3 regions of the Vibrio cidicii genome follow, and region 3 is predicted to be linked to each of the others. Evidence: riboswitches for the same ligand, from Rfam matches in the RefSeq annotation. Region 3 holds a riboswitch; each other region holds the start of a gene.
What was found. Region 3 has a riboswitch for thiamine pyrophosphate ahead of thiB (thiamine ABC transporter substrate binding subunit). Riboswitches for the same ligand answer to the same signal wherever they lie in the genome.
Positions count from the first base shown of each region.

Region 1: it holds a riboswitch for thiamine pyrophosphate, as region 3 does, so the genes downstream of both, thiD (bifunctional hydroxymethylpyrimidine kinase/phosphomethylpyrimidine kinase) here and thiB (thiamine ABC transporter substrate binding subunit) in region 3, are expected to answer to the same signal.
Region 2: it holds a riboswitch for thiamine pyrophosphate, as region 3 does, so the genes downstream of both, thiC (phosphomethylpyrimidine synthase ThiC) here and thiB (thiamine ABC transporter substrate binding subunit) in region 3, are expected to answer to the same signal.

Region 1 covers NZ_CP035922.1:461,726-469,640, forward strand. Annotated here, with positions in the region: gene EWA64_RS17595 (phosphatase PAP2 family protein) at 1-395, opposite strand, end outside; gene thiD (bifunctional hydroxymethylpyrimidine kinase/phosphomethylpyrimidine kinase) at 518-1,357, opposite strand; TPP riboswitch at 1,452-1,549, opposite strand; gene trmY (tRNA (pseudouridine(54)-N(1))-methyltransferase TrmY) at 1,587-2,189, opposite strand; gene EWA64_RS17610 (DUF3087 family protein) at 2,385-2,909, shown strand; rRNA gene EWA64_RS17615 (16S ribosomal RNA) at 3,358-4,900, shown strand; tRNA gene EWA64_RS17620 (tRNA-Ile) at 4,963-5,039, shown strand; tRNA gene EWA64_RS17625 (tRNA-Ala) at 5,048-5,123, shown strand; rRNA gene EWA64_RS17630 (23S ribosomal RNA) at 5,429-7,915, shown strand, end outside.
Region 2 covers NZ_CP035921.1:1,733,681-1,741,595, forward strand. Annotated here, with positions in the region: rRNA gene EWA64_RS08895 (16S ribosomal RNA) at 1-671, shown strand, start outside; tRNA gene EWA64_RS08900 (tRNA-Ile) at 734-810, shown strand; tRNA gene EWA64_RS08905 (tRNA-Ala) at 819-894, shown strand; rRNA gene EWA64_RS08910 (23S ribosomal RNA) at 1,193-4,079, shown strand; rRNA gene rrf (5S ribosomal RNA) at 4,191-4,306, shown strand; tRNA gene EWA64_RS08920 (tRNA-Asp) at 4,365-4,441, shown strand; partial or broken gene EWA64_RS08925 (IS630 family transposase) at 4,554-5,569, opposite strand; gene crcB (fluoride efflux transporter CrcB) at 5,769-6,149, shown strand; TPP riboswitch at 6,222-6,320, shown strand; gene thiC (phosphomethylpyrimidine synthase ThiC) at 6,474-7,915, shown strand, end outside.
Region 3 covers NZ_CP035921.1:2,063,615-2,071,529, reverse strand. Annotated here, with positions in the region: gene thiQ (thiamine ABC transporter ATP-binding protein) at 1-54, opposite strand, end outside; gene thiP (thiamine/thiamine pyrophosphate ABC transporter permease ThiP) at 48-1,643, opposite strand; gene thiB (thiamine ABC transporter substrate binding subunit) at 1,653-2,645, opposite strand; TPP riboswitch at 2,723-2,843, opposite strand; gene EWA64_RS10575 (flavin prenyltransferase UbiX) at 2,873-3,511, opposite strand; gene mpl (UDP-N-acetylmuramate:L-alanyl-gamma-D-glutamyl-meso-diaminopimelate ligase) at 3,574-4,935, opposite strand; gene fbp (class 1 fructose-bisphosphatase) at 5,264-6,280, shown strand; gene ppa (inorganic diphosphatase) at 6,423-6,950, shown strand; gene EWA64_RS10555 (gamma-glutamylcyclotransferase family protein) at 7,005-7,352, opposite strand; gene tamB (autotransporter assembly complex protein TamB) at 7,413-7,915, opposite strand, start outside.

The DNA.
Region 1 (7,915 bases), on a different replicon from region 3:
GCAGCATCGAGACGATAAAAATCTGCTGGAGAGTCAATGATCTGCTCAGCGGCCAGCAACTCGCTATAAGGGCGAGGGCTCTCCGTTGCCAGTTTTAAGCCGCTTTTACTTGCAAAACCGATGATGAGTAAAAGCCCAAGCTGCAAAAATTTCTGTAGTACGCCTTGCCTAAATTTACGAATTGAGAGTGCCCAAATGCACAGAATGATCAGCGTGATGAAAAAGCCCTGACTGCCCGCGGAGTAAGTTAAAAGTGTCAATAGGCGCCCTTCAAACGGGGTGACTGGAGAAAAGAGAGAGGCTGGATAGCAAAACCAAGTGATAACGCCAAGGCAAAGAGCGTAGCAAAAAAGGGTGATAAGCCCAGCCAGTTTGAAATTGAGTGCACGGTTCACGAACAGTTTCCGCCGTTAATAAAAAGCGGCATTGTATGCCAAGGCAAGCTGCAGAAATATCAGGGCAAAGTTAATTTGCTTGGTCACTCTGCAGACAGCTAACAGTTTGGTGAAAATTTATGTTAGCGCACGTGCATATGTCCGGCAAAGAAATGGTTCACGGGCCCTCTTCCTTGACCGACGGATAACTCATCGGCATGACTAATGGCCTGAGAAATGTACTGTTTGGCGAGAAAAACCGCTTTGTGCATCCGGTAACCTTGCGCTAAATAAGAGGCAATCGCGGAAGAGAGGGTACAACCCGTACCGTGCGTGTTGCGTGTCGGATGACGCGACGAACGGATCAGCTCAGCTTTATCACCTTCAACCAGTAGATCGCTACTGTATTGTTCCTGATCCAAATGGCCACCTTTAAGCAATACGGCTTTAGCGCGTAGAAGACGTAACTCGTGGATTGTCTGCATTAGACCGCTTTCGTTCTCAGGTTGAGGCTGTTGGGTTAAAGCGGCATATTCGGGAAGGTTCGGCGTAATGATACTAGCCAGAGGGAGTAAGCTTTCTTTGAGCGTGTTGATGGCGTCCGGCACAAGGAGCAGATGGCCACTGGTGGACACCATTACAGGATCCAACACAACAAACGGTGGACGATATTGGCGGATTTTGCTGGCAACAAGGCTGATGATATCGGCATCTGCCAACATACCGATTTTTACTGCTCGGACATTTAAATCGCTGAACACCGCGTCCAACTGAGAGGCAATATGCTCAAGTGGGATGGGCAGAACGGCGGATACCCCTTGAGTATTTTGCGAGGTAATCGCGGTAATTACAGAGCAGGCGTAACCGCCAGTGGCGGAGATGGTCTTAATATCGGCTTGAATGCCTGCACCGCCACCACTGTCTGAGCCAGCGATAGTGAGAACAATCGGGATGTGGGATTGAGAGTCTTGTGAGAGTAGCATCTTGCTTCCTATGACAAGACGTACAGGAACTGCGCATTCAACAATCTGCCGCCGTGCGATAGCGGGAAACATTTGTCTTTAACCCAACAAGCGGGTGAATACACATATAGTTCCCTACGTCAGTATTAACTGCATCAGGTTCAACGGGTCTCGCTTTGCGATCTCAGCCTAAAGGCTCCCCGACTATATTTGCGACATCATAGCAGCAAAAAGGCATGCTGCAAGTTACTCACAATGAATCGCGTAGATCTAACTCATTCTGGATCAAGGTGACACACTGGGAAGCAAACAGCATTTTAGGGCCAAGACTAATCTTTTGTGTGCCTAAGCGTTTTAAGCTGTTGAAAGTCTTTTTCGGCATCGGAATGTGATCGGTGAGCAAAAAGCAGGGATTTGGCGAAAAAGCAATGTCGCGAACAAATTCGCCCTTTTTGTCCAACATATAAAGCTGATGATTTTCCGCAAGCTCTTGGATAAGACGCTCAAAGCTAATGGTTCGCACCGTTACGCCAGGTTCCACATTACGGCATTCTTCCTTGGCCATTCCTTGAGCAGCATCTAATGAGCGAGCAACCACATTCATTAAAGTCGCTTCATTAAAACCGTTGATATTCGTGACATCGTTTGACTGAATCGTGATGGTTCGAGAATAATCTTGGGTACTTTCTAGCACTAAATGCACTGTGACATCTTCGCGATGTGATTGGGCGACAAACATGGTGTTCATTAAAGTGTGTGCCAAAATTTCAGTGTGCGCTTCCTGACCAACGCCTTCCAATAAGGCTTTACTGTTAGTTGGGGCGGCACGGGCGCGTAAAACAAAAGAGCGCATAAGGAAAACCTCGAATGAGCATTAAAATGAATGGGCGGAGTATATACCCAAGTTCGACTGAGGCGCGAGCCAAAACAAAAAGCCTCTATAAAGAAGAAATGAATAAAGTGCGAATTTGATTACAAAACCTTTATTGAGTTAGCCGATGCAATCAAGCAGCATAGGGTTAATCTCACGGCCTTATTAGAATGAAAGATGAAAATTGAATCTATCAACAAACCGCTTTACCGCAGAAAAGCCAATATTGTCATTGTTGGCTTTGTGGTGCTTTTCACACTCTCGTCACTGGCATTCGGTAGCTTGCTTATTTCATTGTTTGGTAACCAGATCGTCGTCGAACAAGAGTCAACGGGCAATTTCCACTGGAACTTGGTCGGTGTCCTTCTTGGACTGTTGACGTCGGTTTCGTTACTCAATCAAGTCAAAGGGCATCCTTTCTTCAGAGAGGTCGTTTACGTTTGGCAAATGAAACAATTGCACAATCGCATTTTTCGTAAGCTAAAGCAGATAAAGTCGGCAGCAGAGCAAGAAGATCTGCAAGCATATACGATTTTAAAATTCTATTATCAAAGCCAAAAACAGATTTTTGAGTTAGACAACAATACGCTGACTTTGGACAGCGTATTGCGTGAGCTAGAGAAAATAGAGGATTGGGAACGAAAACAGAGTGCGGCGATCAAGGAAGGGGAGATAGACGAAATGTGGTTAAACCAGTTTTAATCTACAGCATAGCTACTTATTATTAACAACTGCGTGTGTAAAATGAGCGCTTGGGTGAAATTTGTCCATCTAAACCGGTTTTTGCAGATTTTTGCAAAAAATGGGTTGCCAAGAAAATTTCTCTGCCTATAATGCGCATCCACTGACACGGCAGACGCCACAAGGCTTCAGCGGTATCAGCGAGGTGAAAAAGTTTTCCGAAAAGAAATTTGAAAAAGTGTTTGACTCTTCAAATTAACTCGCTAGAATGCACCTCCGCTTTGAGAGAAAAGCTTCTCGAAAAGCAAGCTCTTTAACAATATAAACCTATCAATCTGTGTGGGCACTCGTTGATGATAATCGCAAAAGATTTATCAATGAACTGAGTGACCAATTTGATACTTCGGTATCGAGCACAGTCAATTTATTCAGTATTCATTGAGCCGAAGCGCAAGCTTCAAAAAACTTTTAATTGAAGAGTTTGATCATGGCTCAGATTGAACGCTGGCGGCAGGCCTAACACATGCAAGTCGAGCGGCAGCACAGAGAAACTTGTTTCTCGGGTGGCGAGCGGCGGACGGGTGAGTAATGCCTGGGAAATTGCCCTGATGTGGGGGATAACCATTGGAAACGATGGCTAATACCGCATGATGCCTACGGGCCAAAGAGGGGGACCTTCGGGCCTCTCGCGTCAGGATATGCCCAGGTGGGATTAGCTAGTTGGTGAGGTAAGGGCTCACCAAGGCGACGATCCCTAGCTGGTCTGAGAGGATGATCAGCCACACTGGAACTGAGACACGGTCCAGACTCCTACGGGAGGCAGCAGTGGGGAATATTGCACAATGGGCGCAAGCCTGATGCAGCCATGCCGCGTGTGTGAAGAAGGCCTTCGGGTTGTAAAGCACTTTCAGTAGGGAGGAAGGTGGTAGTGTTAATAGCGCTATCATTTGACGTTACCTACAGAAGAAGCACCGGCTAACTCCGTGCCAGCAGCCGCGGTAATACGGAGGGTGCAAGCGTTAATCGGAATTACTGGGCGTAAAGCGCATGCAGGTGGTTTGTTAAGTCAGATGTGAAAGCCCCGGGCTCAACCTGGGAATTGCATTTGAAACTGGCAAACTAGAGTACTGTAGAGGGGGGTAGAATTTCAGGTGTAGCGGTGAAATGCGTAGAGATCTGAAGGAATACCGGTGGCGAAGGCGGCCCCCTGGACAGATACTGACACTCAGATGCGAAAGCGTGGGGAGCAAACAGGATTAGATACCCTGGTAGTCCACGCCGTAAACGATGTCTACTTGGAGGTTGTGGCCTTGAGCCGTGGCTTTCGGAGCTAACGCGTTAAGTAGACCGCCTGGGGAGTACGGTCGCAAGATTAAAACTCAAATGAATTGACGGGGGCCCGCACAAGCGGTGGAGCATGTGGTTTAATTCGATGCAACGCGAAGAACCTTACCTACTCTTGACATCCAGAGAATCTAGCGGAGACGCTGGAGTGCCTTCGGGAGCTCTGAGACAGGTGCTGCATGGCTGTCGTCAGCTCGTGTTGTGAAATGTTGGGTTAAGTCCCGCAACGAGCGCAACCCTTATCCTTGTTTGCCAGCACGTAATGGTGGGAACTCCAGGGAGACTGCCGGTGATAAACCGGAGGAAGGTGGGGACGACGTCAAGTCATCATGGCCCTTACGAGTAGGGCTACACACGTGCTACAATGGCGCATACAGAGGGCGGCCAACTTGCGAAAGTGAGCGAATCCCAAAAAGTGCGTCGTAGTCCGGATTGGAGTCTGCAACTCGACTCCATGAAGTCGGAATCGCTAGTAATCGTGGATCAGAATGCCACGGTGAATACGTTCCCGGGCCTTGTACACACCGCCCGTCACACCATGGGAGTGGGCTGCAAAAGAAGTGGGTAGTTTAACCTTCGGGAGGACGCTCACCACTTTGTGGTTCATGACTGGGGTGAAGTCGTAACAAGGTAGCGCTAGGGGAACCTGGCGCTGGATCACCTCCTTATACGATGATTATTGCGATGAGTGTTCACACAGATTGATATGGTTTAGATTAGAGCATTTAGTGGGTCTGTAGCTCAGGTGGTTAGAGCGTACGCCTGATAAGCGTAAGGTCGGTGGTTCGAGTCCACTCAGACCCACCACTACTGATGGGGCTATAGCTCAGCTGGGAGAGCGCCTGCCTTGCACGCAGGAGGTCTGCGGTTCGATCCCGCATAGCTCCACCATCTTTAAACATTCTCTCTTGAGAGTTTTTAAAAATGGTTTCTTTCTTTCAATAGAAAGTTAAATCTTGCTCTTTAACAATTTGGAAAGCTGACAAAGTAATTTATCTTTATGGATAGATTGCTTGTAAAGTTCTCAATGTTTGTCTTTATGACAAACACCAACAAAACACATTCAAGTGTTCTTGGGAATGTCACTTTTAAGTGACGATTCAAAATTGAGTCCGGCAAATCAAAGCTATCTCGCTCATTCAAATAATGAGATAGCAACCTTGGTTGTTTAACGTAAAGACCCTTTCGGGTTGTATGGTTAAGTGACTAAGCGTACACGGTGGATGCCTTGGCAGTCAGAGGCGATGAAGGACGTACTAACTTGCGATAAGCGGTGATGAGGCAGTAAGAGCCACTTGAGTCACCGATTTCCGAATGGGGAAACCCACTGGCATAAGCCAGTATCGCTGCATGAATACATAGTGCAGCGAAGCGAACCGGGAGAACTGAAACATCTAAGTACCCCGAGGAAAAGAAATCAACCGAGATTCCGAAAGTAGCGGCGAGCGAAATTGGATTAGCCCTTAAGCTTTATATGCGTTAGACGAATGGTCTGGAAAGGCCAACGATACCGGGTGATAGTCCCGTAGTTATAGGCGCATGTTCAGTGAAATCGAGTAGGGCGGGACACGTGTTATCCTGTCTGAATATGGGGGGACCATCCTCCAAGGCTAAATACTCCTGACTGACCGATAGTGAACCAGTACCGTGAGGGAAAGGCGAAAAGAACCCCTGTGAGGGGAGTGAAATAGAACCTGAAACCGTGTACGTACAAGCAGTAGGAGCACCTTCGTGGTGTGACTGCGTACCTTTTGTATAATGGGTCAGCGACTTAATGTTAGTAGCAAGGTTAACCATCTAGGGGAGCCGTAGGGAAACCGAGTCTTAACTGGGCGTATAGTTGCTAGCATTAGACCCGAAACCGAGTGATCTAGCCATGGGCAGGTTGAAGGTTGAGTAACATCAACTGGAGGACCGAACCGACTAATGTTGAAAAATTAGCGGATGACTTGTGGCTAGGGGTGAAAGGCCAATCAAACTCGGAGATAGCTGGTTCTCCCCGAAAGCTATTTAGGTAGCGCCTCGGACGAATACTACTGGGGGTAGAGCACTGTTAAGGCTAGGGGGTCATCCCGACTTACCAACCCTTTGCAAACTCCGAATACCAGTAAGTACTATCCGGGAGACACACGGCGGGTGCTAACGTCCGTCGTGGAGAGGGAAACAACCCAGACCGCCAGCTAAGGTCCCAAATTACAGCTAAGTGGGAAACGATGTGGGAAGGCTTAGACAGCTAGGATGTTGGCTTAGAAGCAGCCATCATTTAAAGAAAGCGTAATAGCTCACTAGTCGAGTCGGCCTGCGCGGAAGATGTAACGGGGCTAAGTTGTAAACCGAAGCTGCGGCAATGTTCTTTGAACATTGGGTAGGGGAGCGTTCTGTAAGCCGTTGAAGGTGTGTTGTAAAGCATGCTGGAGGTATCAGAAGTGCGAATGCTGACATGAGTAACGACAAGGGGGGTGAAAAACCTCCCCGCCGGAAGACCAAGGGTTCCTGTCCAACGTTAATCGGGGCAGGGTGAGTCGACCCCTAAGGCGAGGCCGAAAGGCGTAGTCGATGGGAAACGGGTTAATATTCCCGTACTCGATCAAATTGCGATGGGGGGACGGAGAAGGCTAGGTGGGCCTGGCGACGGTTGTCCAGGTTCAAGTGCGTAGGCTTAAGAGTTAGGTAAATCCGGCTCTTTCTAAGGCTGAGACACGACGTCGAGCATCTACGGGTGTGAAGTCATTGATGCCATGCTTCCAGGAAAAGCCTCTAAGCTTCAGATTTGATGGAATCGTACCCCAAACCGACACAGGTGGTCGGGTAGAGAATACCAAGGCGCTTGAGAGAACTCGGGTGAAGGAACTAGGCAAAATGGTACCGTAACTTCGGGAGAAGGTACGCTCTTGATGGTGAAGTCCCTCGCGGATGGAGCTGACGAGAGTCGCAGATACCAGGTGGCTGCAACTGTTTATTAAAAACACAGCACTGTGCAAAATCGTAAGATGACGTATACGGTGTGACGCCTGCCCGGTGCCGGAAGGTTAATTGATGGGGTTAGCGCAAGCGAAGCTCTTGATCGAAGCCCCGGTAAACGGCGGCCGTAACTATAACGGTCCTAAGGTAGCGAAATTCCTTGTCGGGTAAGTTCCGACCTGCACGAATGGCGTAATGATGGCCACGCTGTCTCCACCCGAGACTCAGTGAAATTGAAATCGCTGTGAAGATGCAGTGTACCCGCGGCTAGACGGAAAGACCCCGTGAACCTTTACTACAGCTTGGCACTGAACATTGAACCTACATGTGTAGGATAGGTGGGAGGCTTTGAAGACGTGACGCCAGTTGCGTTGGAGCCGTCCTTGAAATACCACCCTTGTATGTTTGATGTTCTAACGTTGGCCCCTTATCGGGGTCGCGGACAGTGCCTGGTGGGTAGTTTGACTGGGGCGGTCTCCTCCCAAAGAGTAACGGAGGAGCACGAAGGTGGGCTAATCACGGTTGGACATCGTGAGGTTAGTGCAATGGCATAAGCCCGCTTAACTGCGAGAATGACGGTTCGAGCAGGTGCGAAAGCAGGTCATAGTGATCCGGTGGTTCTGAATGGAAGGGCCATCGCTCAACGGATAAAAGGTACTCCGGGGATAACAGGCTGATACCGCCCAAGAGTTCATATCGACGGCGGTGTTTGGCACCTCGAT
Region 2 (7,915 bases), 330 kb from region 3:
AGTAGACCGCCTGGGGAGTACGGTCGCAAGATTAAAACTCAAATGAATTGACGGGGGCCCGCACAAGCGGTGGAGCATGTGGTTTAATTCGATGCAACGCGAAGAACCTTACCTACTCTTGACATCCAGAGAATCTGGCGGAGACGCTGGAGTGCCTTCGGGAGCTCTGAGACAGGTGCTGCATGGCTGTCGTCAGCTCGTGTTGTGAAATGTTGGGTTAAGTCCCGCAACGAGCGCAACCCTTATCCTTGTTTGCCAGCACGTAATGGTGGGAACTCCAGGGAGACTGCCGGTGATAAACCGGAGGAAGGTGGGGACGACGTCAAGTCATCATGGCCCTTACGAGTAGGGCTACACACGTGCTACAATGGCGCATACAGAGGGCGGCCAACTTGCGAAAGTGAGCGAATCCCAAAAAGTGCGTCGTAGTCCGGATTGGAGTCTGCAACTCGACTCCATGAAGTCGGAATCGCTAGTAATCGTGGATCAGAATGCCACGGTGAATACGTTCCCGGGCCTTGTACACACCGCCCGTCACACCATGGGAGTGGGCTGCAAAAGAAGTGGGTAGTTTAACCTTCGGGAGGACGCTCACCACTTTGTGGTTCATGACTGGGGTGAAGTCGTAACAAGGTAGCGCTAGGGGAACCTGGCGCTGGATCACCTCCTTATACGATGATTATTGCGATGAGTGTTCACACAGATTGATACGGTTTAGATTAGAGCATCTAGTGGGTCTGTAGCTCAGGTGGTTAGAGCGTACGCCTGATAAGCGTAAGGTCGGTGGTTCGAGTCCACTCAGACCCACCACTATTGATGGGGCTATAGCTCAGCTGGGAGAGCGCCTGCCTTGCACGCAGGAGGTCTGCGGTTCGATCCCGCATAGCTCCACCATCTTTAAGCGCATTCAATGAGTGCTTTTAAACATGGTTTCTTTCAATAGAAAGTTAAATCTTGCTCTTTAACAATTTGGAAAGCTGACAAAGTAATTTATCTTTATGGATAGATTGCTTGTAAAGTTCTCAATGTTTGTCTTTATGACAAACACCAACAAAACACATTCAAGTGTTCTTGGGAATGTCACTTTTAAGTGACGATTCAAAATTGAGTCCGGCAAATCAAAGCTATCTCGCTCATTCAAATAATGAGATAGCAACCTTGGTTGTTTAACAAAGACCCTTTCGGGTTGTATGGTTAAGTGACTAAGCGTACACGGTGGATGCCTTGGCAGTCAGAGGCGATGAAGGACGTACTAACTTGCGATAAGCGGTGATGAGGCAGTAAGAGCCACTTGAGTCACCGATTTCCGAATGGGGAAACCCACTGGCATAAGCCAGTATCGCTGCATGAATACATAGTGCAGCGAAGCGAACCGGGAGAACTGAAACATCTAAGTACCCCGAGGAAAAGAAATCAACCGAGATTCCGAAAGTAGCGGCGAGCGAAATTGGATTAGCCCTTAAGCTTTATATGCGTTAGACGAATGGTCTGGAAAGGCCAACGATACCGGGTGATAGTCCCGTAGTTATAGGCGCATGTTCAGTGAAATCGAGTAGGGCGGGACACGTGTTATCCTGTCTGAATATGGGGGGACCATCCTCCAAGGCTAAATACTCCTGACTGACCGATAGTGAACCAGTACCGTGAGGGAAAGGCGAAAAGAACCCCTGTGAGGGGAGTGAAATAGAACCTGAAACCGTGTACGTACAAGCAGTAGGAGCACCTTCGTGGTGTGACTGCGTACCTTTTGTATAATGGGTCAGCGACTTAATGTTAGTAGCAAGGTTAACCATCTAGGGGAGCCGTAGGGAAACCGAGTCTTAACTGGGCGTATAGTTGCTAGCATTAGACCCGAAACCGAGTGATCTAGCCATGGGCAGGTTGAAGGTTGAGTAACATCAACTGGAGGACCGAACCGACTAATGTTGAAAAATTAGCGGATGACTTGTGGCTAGGGGTGAAAGGCCAATCAAACTCGGAGATAGCTGGTTCTCCCCGAAAGCTATTTAGGTAGCGCCTCGGACGAATACTACTGGGGGTAGAGCACTGTTAAGGCTAGGGGGTCATCCCGACTTACCAACCCTTTGCAAACTCCGAATACCAGTAAGTACTATCCGGGAGACACACGGCGGGTGCTAACGTCCGTCGTGGAGAGGGAAACAACCCAGACCGCCAGCTAAGGTCCCAAATTACAGCTAAGTGGGAAACGATGTGGGAAGGCTTAGACAGCTAGGATGTTGGCTTAGAAGCAGCCATCATTTAAAGAAAGCGTAATAGCTCACTAGTCGAGTCGGCCTGCGCGGAAGATGTAACGGGGCTAAGTTGTAAACCGAAGCTGCGGCAATGTTCTTTGAACATTGGGTAGGGGAGCGTTCTGTAAGCCGTTGAAGGTGTGTTGTAAAGCATGCTGGAGGTATCAGAAGTGCGAATGCTGACATGAGTAACGACAAGGGGGGTGAAAAACCTCCCCGCCGGAAGACCAAGGGTTCCTGTCCAACGTTAATCGGGGCAGGGTGAGTCGACCCCTAAGGCGAGGCCGAAAGGCGTAGTCGATGGGAAACGGGTTAATATTCCCGTACTCGATCAAATTGCGATGGGGGGACGGAGAAGGCTAGGTGGGCCTGGCGACGGTTGTCCAGGTTCAAGTGCGTAGGCTGAGTGTTTAGGTAAATCCGGATACTCTATAGGCTGAGACACGACGTCGAGCTACTACGGTAGTGAAGTCATTGATGCCATGCTTCCAGGAAAAGCCTCTAAGCTTCAGATTTGATGGAATCGTACCCCAAACCGACACAGGTGGTCGGGTAGAGAATACCAAGGCGCTTGAGAGAACTCGGGTGAAGGAACTAGGCAAAATGGTACCGTAACTTCGGGAGAAGGTACGCTCTTGATGGTGAAGTCCCTCGCGGATGGAGCTGACGAGAGTCGCAGATACCAGGTGGCTGCAACTGTTTATTAAAAACACAGCACTGTGCAAAATCGCAAGATGACGTATACGGTGTGACGCCTGCCCGGTGCCGGAAGGTTAATTGATGGGGTTAGCGCAAGCGAAGCTCTTGATCGAAGCCCCGGTAAACGGCGGCCGTAACTATAACGGTCCTAAGGTAGCGAAATTCCTTGTCGGGTAAGTTCCGACCTGCACGAATGGCGTAATGATGGCCACGCTGTCTCCACCCGAGACTCAGTGAAATTGAAATCGCTGTGAAGATGCAGTGTACCCGCGGCTAGACGGAAAGACCCCGTGAACCTTTACTACAGCTTGGCACTGAACATTGAACCTACATGTGTAGGATAGGTGGGAGGCTTTGAAGACGTGACGCCAGTTGCGTTGGAGCCGTCCTTGAAATACCACCCTTGTATGTTTGATGTTCTAACGTTGGCCCCTCATCGGGGTCGCGGACAGTGCCTGGTGGGTAGTTTGACTGGGGCGGTCTCCTCCCAAAGAGTAACGGAGGAGCACGAAGGTGGGCTAATCACGGTTGGACATCGTGAGGTTAGTGCAATGGCATAAGCCCGCTTAACTGCGAGAATGACGGTTCGAGCAGGTGCGAAAGCAGGTCATAGTGATCCGGTGGTTCTGAATGGAAGGGCCATCGCTCAACGGATAAAAGGTACTCCGGGGATAACAGGCTGATACCGCCCAAGAGTTCATATCGACGGCGGTGTTTGGCACCTCGATGTCGGCTCATCACATCCTGGGGCTGAAGTCGGTCCCAAGGGTATGGCTGTTCGCCATTTAAAGTGGTACGCGAGCTGGGTTTAGAACGTCGTGAGACAGTTCGGTCCCTATCTGCCGTGGGCGTTGGAAGATTGAAGGGGGCTGCTCCTAGTACGAGAGGACCGGAGTGGACGAACCTCTGGTGTTCGGGTTGTGTCGCCAGACGCATTGCCCGGTAGCTAAGTTCGGAATCGATAACCGCTGAAAGCATCTAAGCGGGAAGCGAGCCCTGAGATGAGTCTTCCCTGATACTTTAAGTATCCTAAAGGGTTGTTCGAGACTAGAACGTTGATAGGCAGGGTGTGTAAGCGCTGTGAGGCGTTGAGCTAACCTGTACTAATTGCCCGTGAGGCTTAACCATACAACACCCAAAGGGTTTTGGTGGACTCAAAGCAAGAACAAATTTGAATGTGTTAAAAAGAACTGAAACAGCTTTCCGAATTATTCTCTAGAAATAGAGAGAAAGAATTTGCTTGGCGACCATAGCGTTTTGGACCCACCTGATTCCATCCCGAACTCAGAAGTGAAACGAAACAGCGTCGATGGTAGTGTGGGGCTTCCCCATGTGAGAGTAGAACATCGCCAGGCTTTGAACATCCGTTTATTTGAAGCGCTGACAAGGTAAGACTTAAAATAGACACCGTGTGGAGCGGTAGTTCAGTTGGTTAGAATACCGGCCTGTCACGCCGGGGGTCGCGGGTTCGAGTCCCGTCCGCTCCGCCACTTATTCAGAAACCCAGTCTTCGGACTGGGTTTTGTCGTTTTCAGCGTGATGAATTTTTCTTTCAAGGGAATGCATCTTGCTCATGTCATACCAATCTGGAAAATTAACTTTCAGGTCTATCCATCTTCTCGAGCACATCTGTCTGACTCTGGCCGAACATTCCAAAAAACTATTCCAAGCCCTACATACTTTGGAGACAATGTCTTCGTAATCCGCAAAAGATGGATTGGCGAGATAGTGTTGTCTTAACCCACTCCACACTTGTTCTATCGGGTTGAGCTCTGGTGAATAAGGTGGGAGCTTGATGATACTGACATTATCAAATGGCTCAGCAATGTCATTGGTATGCCAACCCGCGCCAATCATAATGACCACTGCGTGACGACCTTTTTCGGTCACCGCGGAGATCTGCTTCAGATGCTCAACCATAATGTTCTTGTTAACCCAAGGAACGACCATTGCCTCGTCAATACCTCTAGCGGGACAGACAGAACCAAACAGATACGCATATTCAAATTGTTGTTGCTTCACGGCTCTGGGACGTGTTCCTTTCTCTGCCCATAACCGTGTTGTTGTGTTTTGTTGCCCAAATTTGGCTTCATCTTGAAACCAGACATCAACATGCTCTAAAGCGATATGTCCTGGGATGTTCAGGATCGTTTCAATTTTGAATTTTCTTAAAATCGTCTTGGATTTGCTGGGATTGTCTAGGATGCCTGGAGCGAAGAGAAGCCCATGTGGTCGAGCTGGTAATCGATAGAATCCGGGTGGTAGTGCTGGCCAAATTCTTTCACGATATAAGCGTGGATATCGGCTCCAGTCAGTCGTCCGCCTTGTGTATCATTGGCTTTATTTTTTATGTATTGGCTCAATTGCGCTCTTTGCTCAGAAGTTAAGAAGGGTAGTCGTCCCGTTCTTGGCTTTTCCTTCAGCCCTTCTAACCCTTCTTCAAGAAAAGTGTGAACCCACTTATTAACACTGGTTCGGCTTACCATAAGAAACTTGGCGATTTGGGTGCGAGAGTGTCCATCTTTGAAATGAGCGAGGGCCAGCAGTCTCATTTTCATCTGAATAGATTTCTGCTGGCTTGCGAGCTTTTTAAAGTCGATATTATTGAGACTGTCCATAGCGAATGAGTTTTATCGTTGAATGGCTTCAAGTAGACCATGTTTTTCTTAGATTGGTATTAGATAGCGCAAAGTGACACCTGTAACCTTTTCTTTTTACATCGCATCAAACATAGATATCGCTGGAAACGGAAGTTTTAAACTCGCTATTTTTACTGTGGTGGTTACAATATCGTCGTTTTAAGATTGTGAGGTCATTATGGGGCAGCTAGCTATATTGGGGTTTATCGCTTTAGGAGGGGCTTTTGGTGCCTGCTCTCGCTATCTAGTGTCTGAGCTCTGTGTTTTATTATTTGGGCGCGGTTTTCCTTATGGAACCTTGACCGTAAACGTTGTCGGATCATTTGTCATGGGGCTTTTGATCGCGGCATTCGAAAGCGAACTACTCGCTACTGAACCTTGGCGGCAAGTTATTGGTTTAGGCTTTCTTGGTGCCCTGACGACCTTTTCAACCTTCTCCATGGACAATGTGCTACTGATGCAGCAAGGTGCTTTTCTTAAGATGGGGCTGAATATTCTGCTCAATGTGACGCTAAGTATTGGCGCTGCATGGTTTGGATTTCAGCTCTTAAAGCAGTGATGTTCAAATCTAATTTTCCAACAAATTTTTTACAGGTCAGCTTGGTTTAACCAAGTCGATTGCTTATAATCGCTTCACTTGTCGGAGTGCCATAAGGCTGAGACCGTTTATTCGGGATCCGTTGAACCTGATCAGGTTAATACCTGCGAAGGGAACAAGAGAAGATTTTAGTAGCTAAATTCTACTAGTGTCTTATCAAAGTTCGAATTTTGCGCGCAGAGCCATCTGCAATTTGTGTAAGTTCGATCCCTCTTGTCGCATTTTTCCGCCAAGCATTTTCATCCGTCACCTTTTTATCTTGCATAACAAGAAAGGAAAAATGCTATGTCGAATCGCAAGCAAGCGAGACTGGAAGCCAAACAGTTCATTGATACTCTTTCAGTACAAGCGTACCCCAATTCCAACAAAATTTATGTCGAAGGTTCTCGGCCTGATATTCGAGTGCCAATGCGCGAAATATCTCTGGCGGATAGCCTCATCGGTGGTTCAAAAGAGGCTCCTATTTTGGCGCCCAATGAGCCGATTAGAGTCTACGATACGTCTGGCGTTTATACCGATCCACAGCACACTATTGACCTCTATAACGGCTTGCCCAAGCTAAGAGAGGGCTGGATTGCTGAACGTGCTGACACTGAAGTTCTCGATGAAGTGAGTTCGGTCTACACCAAACAGCGTTTAGATGATGAGACGTTAGACGAGTTACGTTACGGCAATTTACCGCGTATTCGTCGCGCTAAAACGGGCCATTGTGTTACGCAATTGCATTACGCACGTAAGGGCATTATCACGCCCGAAATGGAATTCATTGCGCTGCGTGAAAATATGGGCAGGGCACAGTATCGTGATGAGGTATTAACTCAGCAGCATCCTGGGCAAAGTTTTGGTGCCAATCTACCCAAAGAAATTAGCGCAGAATTTGTCCGCCGAGAAGTGGCAGAAGGACGTGCGATTATCCCTTCCAATATCAATCACCCTGAATCTGAGCCAATGATCATTGGTCGTAACTTCTTGGTCAAAGTGAACGCTAACATTGGCAACTCTTCAGTCACATCTTCAATTGAAGAAGAAGTGGAAAAGCTAGTTTGGGCTACGCGCTGGGGTGGCGATACCGTCATGGATCTCTCTACAGGGCGTAACATTCACGAAACTCGCGAGTGGATCCTGCGTAATAGCCCGGTGCCAATTGGTACTGTCCCTATGTATCAAGCTTTAGAGAAGGTAAATGGTATTGCGGAAAACCTTAACTGGAAAGTTATGCGCGATACACTGATTGAACAGGCTGAGCAAGGCGTTGACTACTTCACTATCCATGCAGGCCTACTGCTACGTTATATTCCGATGACGGCGAAGCGTGTGACCGGCATTGTCTCTCGTGGCGGATCCATCATTGCCAAATGGTGTCTGGCACACCATCAAGAGAGTTTTTTGTATACCCATTTCCGGGAAATTTGCGAGATTTGTGCGAAGTATGATGTGGCGCTTTCTTTGGGTGATGGGCTTCGTCCCGGCTCCGTTGCGGATGCGAACGATGAAGCGCAGTTTGCTGAGTTAAGAACGCTGGGAGAACTCACTAAAATTGCTTGGGAATACGACGTTCAGGTGATTATCGAAGGCCCCGGGCATGTTCCGATGCACATGATAAAAGAGAACATGGACGAACAGCTTAAGCATTGTCATGAAGCGCCATTTTACACCCTTGGCCCGTTAACCACGGATATTGCCCCTGGTTATGACCACATTACTTCTGGGATTGGTGCGGCCATGAT
Region 3 (7,915 bases):
AAAGTGAAACAACGCATCGTGGTAGTAATACTTGACCTGATTGAGAGTTAACATGATTCCTCACTAACGCGGGTGGTAAATAGACGTTCAGTCAGGGCAAAACAGCCGACACTGAGCAGCAGTAAAGTGAGCGAGACCACTGCGGCCGATTCCATCTGGTAACTGCCTAGCAGTTGGAAAAGGTACAAAGGCAGCGTGCGAAAATCTTGGCTACCAAACAGCGCAATCGCGCTAAGATCGCCAATCGCAAACATAAAACAGAGCGCAAACGCTGAAGCAAGTGGTTTCGACAGCGCGCGCAGCTCAATCACCCGTAAGCGGTTTAGCCCGCGTATGCCTAAACTGGCACACAGATATTGGTACTGCTGCTCAATATGCAACATAGGCTGAGCCAAGGTTTTGATCGCGTACGGCAGCGCCATCAAGCTATTGACCAAAACCACCACCACTAACGCTAAACTGAAAACGTCGGTCACGCTGCGCAGCAGCAAGAAGACTCCCGTGCTAATCACCAGCCCCGGGGTGACTAAAATGATGGTGCCCACAATCTCCAAACTATCTGCGCGGTGGCGATGTTGCCCAATGCGCCAGATGCGGCTGGACGATAGAATCGCCATGCCAGCCGCCACCGCAAGCGTGGCAGAAAGCAGTGCGACTTGCAGTGATGCGCCAAGTGCCGACCAAAAACGAGCATCAACCAGCACATCAACCACTTTGCCATTCACTCCAGAGAACATCACCATCAGCAGCGGCGGTAACACCAAAAGCGCAGCGGCCAAAATCCAAGCGTAATCCCAAACACGCAGTAGGCCGCTGTCGCGCACTAAAAAGGGTGATTCGCTGCCACTGCCTGTAGAAACCGGTAAAGGACGCGCCAATTTTTGTAGCGCCAGTGCCAAAACGCCACACAGCAACATTTGCCAGATAGCCAGAATCGCCCCGCTTTGCAGATCGAAATCGAATTTAATCGCCTGATAGATAGCCAGTTCAATGGTGGTGGATTTCGGCCCACCGCCCAACGCCATCACAGTGGCAAAACTGGTGAAACAGAGCATAAACACCAAGCCGCCGACGTGCGGCAGCTGTTGGCGCAGCCTTGGCCACTCAACAAAACGAAATTTATCCCAAGGTGACATACCGAGGTGAGCCGCCAGTTTATGCTGCTCTGCCGGGATCGATTCCAGCGCTTGTAGCAACAAACGCGCGGCATACGGCAGATTGAAAAACACGTGGGCAAGCAAAATACCACTCAAGCCGTAAATGGAGAACGATCTCAAGTAGCCCGCTTGTTGCAACAGACTCACCAGCCAACCACTGTTGCCATAAATCGCCAAAAGACCAAACACCCCGACCAACACCGGTAACACCAGCGTTGAAGCAAACAGCTTCAACAGCAGAGCGCGGCCAGGAAAACGTCGTTTGGCCAACGCATGCGCCACCGGGATCGCCAAACTGACGCTGAGCAACATCGACAAAAAAGCCTGCCAGAAACTGAACTGGGTGACATGACGATAGTAAGGATCGCGCCAGATGACGCTCACATCCAGCGAGGGCGCCGTAGAAAGGAGCGCTGCCAGCGCAGCAATGACAAAGGTCGCGATCATCACCGCGACCCCAATGCCCGCTTTAGGTACAGAGTTCAACGTACAGCCTTAAAACGTCAGCGCGCTTTGCCACTCGCGGATCCAAGGCTTGCGCATTTCGGCCACCTCTTCAGGAGTGAAGCTGAGTGATTTCACCGGCACAGTTAAGGTGTCAAAACCCTCAGGCAGTTTTACGTCGGTGACCGGATACATCCAGTTGCCCGTTGGCATCGCCGCTTGGAATTCGTCACTTAGAATAAAACGCATAAACTCATCGGCCAGTTGCTGTTTTTGGCTGCTTTTCACTTTTGCCGCCACTTCCACTTGCATGTAGTGCCCTTCAGAAAAGCCCGCCGCCGCGTATTTCGCGTCCTTTTCCGCAATCAGGTGATAGGCCGGAGAAGTGGTATACGACAGCACCATATCGGACTCGCCCTTGAGGAACATAGAGTAAGCTTCCGACCAGCCCTTAGTAACCGTCACGGTCTTTTTCGCCAGTTGCTGCCAAGCTTCGACAGCGCTATCGCCGTAAACGGATTTGATCCACAGCAGCAAACCTTGCCCTGGAGTTGAGGTGCGCGGATCTTGATAGATCACTTTGAGATCGCGGCGCTGCTCCACCAACTCTTTTAAGCTCTTCGGCGGGTTAGCCAGCGTCTCTTTGTTGTAGATAAAAGCAAAGTAGCCGTAATCGTAAGGGACAAACGTCGTATCAGACCAACCCTTTGGCAGCGTAACTGCACGGGTATCAACCTGATGTTCTGCCAGCAAACCCGTTGCTTTGGCTTCAGCCATCAAGTTGTTGTCCAGCCCGAGCACCACATCCGCTTTGCTGTTCTTGCCTTCAAGACGCAGACGGTTAAGGATCGACACGCCATCATCCAGCGCAACAAAGTTGACGTCACAGCCACATTTCGCTTCGAACGCTTTTTCGATCGTCGGGCCCGGGCCCCAATCGGCGGCAAAAGAGTCGTAAGTGTAAACAGTGAGGGTGTTATCGGCAGCCAAAGCGGGGGCAGAAGTGACCATCGCTAGGGCAATCAGGTTAAGAGTGGTTTTCACGGCTCGCTCTCCATTTGCGTTCATGACATGAGTGGAGCGGCACAGGTTTGAAGTCGGTTTTAATCTTCCATTGCGAATTAAATTCCTGACTCAATTCCTACGCCAGCATTATCTGGTTCAGGTATACGGGTCCCAGGCGATGGCCTGATCTCAGCTTCTGCGACAAAAATGCGCAGATGAGCTCCCCGATGAGTGAGGCGGATTGTAATGCGAAACGTTCGCTTTGGCTATACGTGCTCGTCACGCGAGCGGTTATCGTACCCCCAGCGCGGCACTAAGCCTTGCTCGACCCCAAGATGGTCAAGAATGCGTGCGACCATAAAGTCGACCAGATCTTCAATACGTTGTGGTTGATGGTAAAACCCCGGCGCTGCGGGCATGATGGTCACACCAAGCTGCGATAACTTGTGCATGTTTTCCAGATGCAAAGTGGAAAACGGCGTTTCGCGCACCACGAGGATCAATTGACCACGCTCTTTTAGCACCACATCAGCGGCGCGCTCAATTAAATTGTCCGACATGCCGTGTGCTATCGCCGCAACACTGCCCGCAGAGCAAGGGCACACCACCATCTGCTTTGGCGCGGCGGAGCCGGAAGCAACGGGCGAGAACCAATCGTCCTTACCGCACACCACCAGCTTCTCGGCCGAGCAGCCCAGATAGTTCACCAGCGCGCTTTGTGCAGCTTGTGGATTGGCGGGCAACTTCAGCCCCTGCTCAGTAGCTAGCACCACGCGCGCGGCGGAAGAAATCAGCAGGTAGACCTGATAATCCGCCGCAAGCAGGCATTCAAGCAGGCGTAAACCATACGGCGCACCAGATGCGCCCGTAAACGCCAGTGTGATTGTTTTTTGTTTTTCAGTCATCGTCATTTCAATTGGCATGATTTCAGTTGGCACGATTTAAGTTGGCATAGTTATGGGCCGAGTCAGTCAGACGCCTTGTCCAGTGCCGCCAGCAACTTGCCATGAATGCCGTCAAAACCGCCGTTACTCATCACCAAGATTTGCACCCCAGATTTGGCACGGCTGGCAATTTGCGCAACAAACTCATCCATATTGTCACTGGTAAACGCAGGCTGTTGACATTGTGCCGCCACGGCCTCGACCGACCAATCCAAACCCGGCGGTTGAAATAAAAACACCTCATCAGCATGGGCTAACGCAGCAGCAAGCGTCTCTTTATGCACCCCACGTTTCATTGTTGCAGAGCGCGGCTCCAAAACCGCAAAGATCGGTTTGTCGCCCACCTTATTACGTAAACCACCGAGAGTCAGTTCAATCGCGGTGGGATGATGCGCGAAATCATCATACACAGCCACCCCGTTCACTTCGCCTTTCAGCTCTAAACGGCGCTTGGTATTGATAAATTGGCCGAGGGCCTGACAGGCAATATCGGGCGTCACACCGACATGGCGCGCCGCCGCAATCGCCATCAGCGCATTGTCGACGTTATGATCGCCCACTAAGTCCCAGTTCACTTCGCCCACGCATTCACCTTGGAAGAAGACCGCAAAGTGCGAACCATCTTTGACTCGCTTTTCTGCTTGCCACTGGCCATCTGCGCCAGAAAACTCCTGCTCGCTCCAGCAGCCACGTTGCAAAACGTCTGCCAAAGCCGCATCTTGCTGTGGAGCGAGAATGCGCCCGTTGCCAGGAACCGTGCGCACCAGATGGTGGAATTGCCGCTTGATCGCTTCCAGATCATCAAAGATATCCGCATGATCGAACTCAAGATTATTCATAATCAAGGTGCGTGGATGGTAGTGAACGAACTTAGAACGTTTATCGAAAAAAGCACTGTCATATTCATCGGCTTCCACAACAAAAAACATGCTTTCTCCCAAACGCGCCGAGACACCGAAGTTGCCGAGCACACCACCGACCAAAAATCCCGGCTGATAGCCGCATGCGTCTAAAATCCACGCCAGCATGCTTGAAGTGGTGGTCTTGCCATGCGTGCCTGACACCGCCAACACCCAGCGATCGTGCAGTAAGAACTCCTGCAACCACTGCGGCCCAGAGGTATAACGCAAATTATGGTTAAGTACGTATTCAACACACGGATTGCCACGGCTCATGGCATTGCCAATCACCACAAGATCAGGAGCAGGGTTCAACTGAGAAGGGTCAAAACCCTCTATAATTTCAATACCTTGAGATTCTAAAAGCGTACTCATTGGTGGGTAAACGTTGGCGTCCGACCCCGTCACCTTATGGCCTAACTGCCGGGCCAAAATCGCGGCGCCGCCCATAAAAGTGCCACAGATCCCTAAGATATGAATATGCATGTTGCTCATCCTGCTCTATGAAATTTTTGTCCCTCCCATTATCGCGATAACGCTCGGAAAAGCGAGGGCGATCATCTGGCTTCTGCTCGGCGGCGCAAAATTCCGCCACTTTGTTGCGCTTTTTTTGTGCAACATCGCCACAAGCTCCCGCCTAAGTTGATGTAATTTCTTCGCTAATAGTCGACAAGCAAATTGAGATCTCGGTCGGTTAGTTCATTACCATTAATAAGATCTAAACCTTACACTTATCGCGAGCGCAAACGATAACATCCATAAGAGATGCTCGCTCACTACCCCCGATTAATTCAGAGAAGTTTAAGGAAATAACATGTCTGGAATGCGCACCCTTGGCGAGTTCATTGTTGAGAAACAAGCGGACTTCCCCCACGCTAGCGGTGATCTGTCATCTCTTTTGTCGTCCATTCGACTGGCGGCGAAAATCGTCAACCGTGAAATCAACAAAGCGGGTCTGGTTGATATCACCGGTTCTGTCGGTACGGAAAACGTGCAGGGCGAAGCTCAACAAAAGCTCGACGTTTACGCCAATGAGAAATTCAAATCTGCGTTAGAAGCTCGCGACCAAGTGTGTGGTGTCGCCAGCGAAGAAGAAGATGAAGCGGTCGCGTTTAACAAAGAGTTAAACAAGAATGCCAAATACGTTGTGTTGATGGATCCGCTGGACGGCTCATCGAACATCGACGTCAACGTCTCCGTCGGCACCATCTTCTCGATTTATCGTCGCGTGTCGCCAATTGGCACACCACCGACACAAGAAGATTTCCTTCAACCCGGCCACAAGCAAGTGGCAGCGGGCTATGTGATTTACGGCTCATCCACCATGTTGGTGTACACCACAGGTAATGGCGTTAACGGTTTTACTTACGACCCATCGCTTGGCACGTTCTGTCTATCGCATGAAAACATGATGATCCCGCAAGATGGCAAGATTTACTCCATCAACGAAGGCAACTACATTCGTTTCCCAATGGGCGTCAAAAAATACATCAAGTACTGCCAAGAGAATGTGCCTGAAGATGGTCGCCCGTATACGTCACGCTATATTGGCTCGCTGGTGGCGGATTTTCACCGCAATCTGCTTAAAGGCGGCATCTATCTCTACCCGAGCACACAGAGCCACCCGAACGGTAAGCTACGTCTGCTGTATGAATGCAATCCAATGGCCTTTCTGATTGAGCAAGCTGGCGGCCTTGCCTCTGACGGGGTGAACCGTATTCTCGATCTCAAGCCGACTGAACTGCATCAGCGTGTGCCGTTTTTCGTCGGTTCAACCAATATGGTGAAGAAAGTCGAGGAGTTCCTCGAACTGCATCGTGACGAAGCCTAAAACCTTCTCGCAAAGCGCCTGCAACCGCAGGCGCTTTTTTGTTAGATGCGATGAAAAACGCCTTTCTCACTGGTTTACATCCTGAGTGATTTGCGGCTAAATTGGGGCCATTCAGCCCAAAAATAACAGAAAAGGAAAAGTCATGAGCTTAAACAACGTACCTGCGGGTAAGTCGCTACCAGATGATCTGTATGTCGTCATTGAGATCCCAGCCAACGCTGACCCAATCAAATACGAAGTCGATAAAGAGTCTGGCGCGGTTTTTGTTGATCGCTTTATGTCGGCACCAATGTTCTACCCATGTAACTATGGCTACGTAAACCACACGCTCTCGTTAGACGGTGACCCAGTTGACGTGCTCGTCCCAACCCCTTACCCACTGATGCCGGGTTCTGTGATTCGTTGCCGCCCAGTTGGCGTGTTGAAAATGACCGACGAATCGGGTGAAGATGCAAAAGTGGTCGCGGTACCGCACTCTAAGTTGTCCAAAGAGTATGACCACATCCAAGATGTTGGCGATCTACCTGAGTTGCTCAAAGCGCAAATCACCCACTTCTTCGAGCGCTACAAAGAGCTGGAAACGGGTAAATGGGTGAAAGTGGATGGCTGGGAAGATGTCGAGTCGGCTCGCAAAGAGATCCTAGAGTCTTACCAACGCGCGCAAAAGTAATCCAGCGCTCGTTGTCCAGAGCAAAAGAGCCAGACAAGTCTGGCTCTTTTTCGCTTAAACCCGCTGGCACCAGTCTCCGGATGCGATCTCGTTGACCAGCTTACTGCTGTCTTGATAGAGATAAATCCATGCGGTGCCAAACGGTGTTTCAATGGTTTCTCGACGATACTCCACAGGCACGTCTTCCAGCTTATCGAGCGCCTGTAAAGTATGATCGTCAATCAGATACACCTCACCACTGATGGCCGTGTTGCCATCACTTACCGCAGGATACTCTCCCAGATCATACAATTTATAATCCAGCCCGCTTTGACAACTGCCCAAACACTGACTTTGCGCTAGATAGTGGTGGTTTGCTTCCCCTTTGCGAAGGGTTCCATAAACAAAGACCAAATGCTGCATACGCTCTCCCTGCTTCTGTGGTGCATGCTCTTGGGATGAGAAATAGCATGCACGAGCGTTTTAATCAAATTCAAACTGGTAGATCAAATCCACCGCACTTTCGATTCCTGACACCCCTTCGAGGTAGAGATCTTTCATCAAACGGTAGCGCACAGTGAACTCACCCAACGGCTTGAAAATGCCCACGCCATACTTCACTTGTAAACCGGGCATGATGTAGCCACTGACCGTCACTTGAGACTCATCGCCCGCACCTGTGGTATCCAGTTGCAGATCTTGCACACCAAACGCCGCGCCAATCTCGCCCACTACTTTGCCACTTTTGGCTAAGCTCAACCCAATCAACGCGGTGGTCATGGCATTGCCCCCACCCGATTCGGCGTCAATATTTTGCCCGCGCAGCAGATAAGAGAGCGCGTTAGCCTGAGGAAGCGCAGGTTCAGAGAAAATGGTAATGATCGGTTCGCTGGCCGGTCCGGTCACTTTCACTCCCGCAATCACGTCATCTTGGGTATTGTTCGGGTTACGAATCGCTTTGATTGCTACATAGGGCTGATCCACCG